Regions from separate parts of the Bradyrhizobium sp. BLXBL-03 genome, predicted to be linked through region 1. Evidence: riboswitches for the same ligand, from Rfam matches in the RefSeq annotation. Region 1 holds a riboswitch; the other holds the start of a gene.
The links. Region 1 has a riboswitch for cobalamin ahead of ACNJX9_RS26470 (TonB-dependent receptor). Riboswitches for the same ligand answer to the same signal wherever they lie in the genome.

Region 1 (2,389 bases):
AGCCGGTCGATCCGGGTCAGCGACAGCGGATCGATCACGAAGCGCAAGGCGGCATCCGGCGTCAGGTCGAGCGCGATGCACAGCGCGGCGCGGATCGTGCCGGAATGCACAATCAGCGCCGCCGGACCCGCGCCGACCCGCGCGAGGCCCAGCCGGACGCGGGCGACCTGATCTTCAAAGCTTTCACCGCCCGGTGGTCTCTGATGCGCAGGGTCGTTCCAGAACTGCGCATAGGCCTCGCCACCGCTGCTGGCGAGCTCGTCGTGCCGCCGGCCGGTCCAGTCGCCGAAGTCCTGCTCGCCAAACTCGTGGACCAGTTCTGGTTCGAGCCCCAGCGCGCGCGCCGTCTCGATCGTGCGCCGCGCAGGGCTGGCATAGCTCGCAGCATCGTGTGGCAAGCGCGACCGCAGCACCTCCAGTTGCGCGCGATCGGTCAGGTCCGCCGCTGCATCGGCCGCGTGGATCGTCCCTTTGACGCCGTCGACGGGCGCATGTCGGATCAGCCAGAGGAAGGTCGCGCCTTCCATGTCAATCTCCGGGGAAGTTGGTGGCTGTGGCAATATCGCCGCGTCTTGCACATTGACTCCGTCTTGGTCGTAATCCTAGATGCTGGCGACGGTTTCCCCGAGAGGGGATGAAAAGGGAATGCGGTGCGGGGACAGTGTCGTAAGGACATCGTCCCCAATGCCGTAGCTGCCCCCGCAACTGTAAGCGGTGAATCCTTCGTCTTTAAAGCCACTGGGCCCTCGGTCCCGGGAAGGCGACGAAGCGGTCACGACCCGCGAGCCAGGAGACCTGCCGTCAGCCGTGGTCACACGCGAAGATGTCGGTCGGGGAGTACAGACATCAGGCTTCATCGGAAGGCTTAGTGCCTGATGATGGGACCTTGGTTCGCGGTGACGTGCCACTGACGTCACTCCGAGGTCCAGGACCGTGTTTACCAGCCGTATTGTACGACCACGCCGCATTTTGCTGGCGTCTGCCGCTCTGACATCTCTTGCAGTTGTCGATATGTCCGCCGCTTTGGCGCAGCAGGCCCGCGAGACGCTGCCGGCTGTGGAGGTGTCGCCCCCGCAATCCCGCAAGCGGGTCAAGCCGGCCGCCCGGGACGCGGCAGGCGCCCGCCGCGCGACAGCGCGCAAGCCGGCCGCGGCGGAGGTCGCGCCAAGACCGGTCGTGACGAACAATGCGGCGCCGACGCCGCTCAACAGCAATGCGGTTGCCGAAAGCGCCTCGCGCCTCGGCCTGACGGTGCGACAGACACCCGCAACGGTCGAAGTCATCTCCGCCGAGACCATGCGCGAGCAGGGCTACCGCACCGTCTCCGATGTCGCGCAAGGCGCGGTTGGCGTCACCGCCGGCGACAATCCCGCCGAGCCTTCAGCCTTCTCGATGCGCGGCTTCACCAACAGCCAGATCAACACGCTCTACAACGGCATCAAGATCGGCCCGCAGAACATGACCTCGCGGATCATGGACACCGCCAATCTCGAAGCCGTGGAAATCCTCAAAGGCCCGGCCTCGCTGATCTCGGGCGAGGGCGCCGCCGGCGGCGCGATCAATTTCGTTACCAAGCAGCCGCACACGGGGCCGATCCGGAACGAAGCGGACTTCTCCTGGGACTCGTTGAACTCTTTCCGCGCGCATTACGGCTCGGGCGGCAGCACCAATGTGCAGGGGCTGGACTACCGTTTCGACTTGAGCCGCTCCACGCTTAACGGCTTTGCCGACGATACCAGCACCAGGACGTTCGATGTGTCTGGCCAGCTCAATTACCGCATCTCGGACAGCCTCAAGGTTTGGGGCGCGATCGAATATCGCGAGGATCGCGGACGGGCCTATTGGGGCGCGCCCCTGGTGCCCGTGGCCTTCAGCGGCTCGCACGCGACGGCAGGCATCGTCTCGGGCACTTATATCTCGAACTTCAACGGGACCAATCTTGGCCCTGTGACCATCGACGATCGCACCTTCAACACCAACTACAACGTTCTCGACAACCGCAACGTGGCTCAGGAGGTGTGGCTCCGCGGCGGCTTCGAGCTGGGGCTCGCGCCCGACCTCACCTTGAAGAGTCAGGCCTATGCCTACGGCGCGGAGCGCTCCTGGCTCAACAACGAGGTTGAGGCGTTCAACACAACGACGAATAGGGTCGATCGCAGCCGCTTCTATGTCGCGCACAGCCAGCGTCTGGTCGGCAATATCACCGACCTGACGTGGGATGCTGATATCGCGGGCCTCGAAAATCGTCTCGTCACGACCTTTTCGTCGAGCTATCTCGATTTCGTCCGGCCGGGCGCGGCGAATTTCCCCGGCGATTCCGTTGATCTCGTCGATCCCGACCGTGGCTTCTATGGCCTGCTCACGACCAGGCAGCAGACCGCGCGGATCG
Region 2 (2,389 bases), 1.5 Mb from region 1:
AAGGTTCCATCAGTGTGCCAGAGGTCGGCCCGGCTACCGGCGCGAGCTGAATCAAGCTCGATGATCGACGCCGTTCCGTTAATCGCACCGAGCGTCGGATGACGTGCCAGCTTTCCGAAACGAACGGCAAAGCGCTCCTGCTCCGCATCATCAAGGTGCTCCTGTTGGCGAAAGAAGATAACCTTGTGCTCCAACAATAGCTCATTGATCGAGGCGATCGTCTGCTCCGGCAAATCGCCCGACAGCTTAATATTTCGGATTTCCGCACCGATGCGCGCTGCCCGTTTGATGATATCCGCGCAAGGAATGACATTGTTCGACAAGACCGTTGCAGTCATGGCTCCGGCGCCTCCAATTTTGCGGTTGCCACGGGATCACATTATTCAACTCGAAAGAGCGACGAACGCCAAATGGGGCTGCATGGCGGGATCCTTCATAGCCCGTGATGCAGCGGCGAGCCCTTGCTTGAGCTCTTCACGCGATCTCGGGTAGGTTAGTTCGGCGTTCGCGAAGGTCTTGATTTAAAATTGACCATTACGTCAGTTCGATCAATTGCCAGCATTGGTAGTTGACCGAGGCGAGAGCTCCGCAGTTCGCTGAGTGATTGATATTTCGTCCACTACCGAGTGAATTTGAAAAAGGCAATGAGAGCGGCTTTGTGATCGACTTAGAGGGGCGGTCTAAGCGATCCAGATTGCCGCGCTAAAGAGTCGCAGCGGTGACACCGAAGCGGAACTACCCAAAAAGCACTCCATTGCTCTCCATGCGCAATGTCTAGAAAAGGTCGGCGATAAGGAAACGCTGGTCAAGGTTCTTAACCCTTTGTCGAGTTGTGCGTTTTGTGTGGCGTGGTTTCACAGCAGCGGCGTTTCCCAGGCCCGGGCTACTCGATAATCACTAGCCGATACGAGCGTCGTGTGACCAACAACAGCGCGATTGCAAGCGTTGGTATTACGGCCAACCTCGTCGATCACATGCAAGCGCCCCGAGCCTGATACTACGATTGCTCCGGGGAGCTCGACGCGTCTATTGGCATCTCCGGGTTGACGAACCGCTTGCGTTGCAGATAATCGCAGGCGTCGAGGTTCTCTAGATCTAGCTTGATCTGGAGCTAAGAGGGAAGCCGGTGCGCTTTCGATTCGTTCAGGATCAAAGCAATGCCGGCGCTGCCCCCGCAACTGTAAGCGGCGAGCCCGTATCCAAACGCGTCACTGAAGCAAACGCTTCGGGAAGGCCGGATGCAGGCGATGACCCGCGAGCCAGGAGACCTGCCCCGACAACATAATCGTCCACGGGCGGGGTGTCCGGTGGTACGCCTAGCAGCAGGCCTCGCTTTGGCGGCCTTCCTGCCTGCGTTCCGCCATGGCCTTTGCCCCCACACAATGGGGATAAAGCTATGTCTCTTCTCTCACTTCCTGTCGCGACCCTCGGCATGCCGCGTATTGGGCCACGCCGTGAGCTCAAGCTGGCGCTCGAAGGCTACTGGGCTGGCAAGATCAGCGATCAGCAGCTCCTTGAAGCTGCAGCCGGTCTTCGTGTCGCCAATTGGGCACGTCAGAATCTGTTGGGCGTCACTATCATCCCGTCTAATGACTTTTCACTGTATGACCAGATTCTCGACACGAGCGTCACGGTCGGCGCCATTCCTGAGGCGTATGGCTGGGAGAGTGGTCCCGTCTCGCTGAAGACCTATTTCACCATGGCGCGGGGCTCGCAAGACCAGGACCGAGAGGCGAGCTGGGCTCACACCGGTCAAGGCCTTGGCGCCTCTGCGCAGGAGATGACTAAGTGGTTCGATACCAATTACCACTACATGGTACCAGAATTCCATAAAGGACAGACCTTCAAGCTCTCTTCCCGCAAGCCGATCGAGGAATATGAGGAGGCGAAAGCCCTCGGCTATCAGACGCGTCCTGTCTTGGTGGGACCAGTCACCTTCTTGAAACTAGGCAAGAGCGTCGATCCAGCGTTTGATCCGATTTCGCTGCTCGATAGCCTCGTGCCCGTCTATGTCGAAGTTCTTAAAGAACTGGCGAAACGTGGAGCCGAGTGGGTCCAGCTTGATGAGCCCTATCTGGTGCTTGATCTGGACGAAACCACGCGGAATGGACTCCAGCGCGCCTACGGGCGTCTCGCCGAGGAGGTGCCTGGCATCAAGGTCATGCTTGCAACTTACTTCGGAGCAATCGGCGACAATTTGGCGACCGCTCTGAAGCTGCCGTTGGCCGGACTGCACGTCGATCTTGTTCGCGCTCCGGAGCAATTGAGGCAGATTGAATACGGCGCCCGCGCGGATCTCGTAATTTCACTCGGCGTCATCGACGGCCGCAACGTATGGCGTTCCAACCTGTCGGCACTGCTTGAGCAGTACAAGCCCGTCATTGCAAAG

Region 2: linked by a shared signal. The riboswitch ahead of metE (5-methyltetrahydropteroyltriglutamate--homocysteine S-methyltransferase) and the one ahead of ACNJX9_RS26470 (TonB-dependent receptor) in region 1 are both predicted to bind cobalamin.

What each region holds. Positions count from the first base shown of each region.
Region 1 is NZ_CP182470.1:5,487,333-5,489,721, reverse strand. Features, by position in the region: gene ACNJX9_RS26475 (histidine phosphatase family protein) at 1-527, opposite strand, end outside; cobalamin riboswitch at 600-817, shown strand; gene ACNJX9_RS26470 (TonB-dependent receptor) at 934-2,389, shown strand, end outside.
Region 2 is NZ_CP182470.1:6,945,776-6,948,164, forward strand. Features, by position in the region: gene ACNJX9_RS33125 (TauD/TfdA dioxygenase family protein) at 1-338, opposite strand, end outside; cobalamin riboswitch at 1,066-1,290, shown strand; gene metE (5-methyltetrahydropteroyltriglutamate--homocysteine S-methyltransferase) at 1,397-2,389, shown strand, end outside.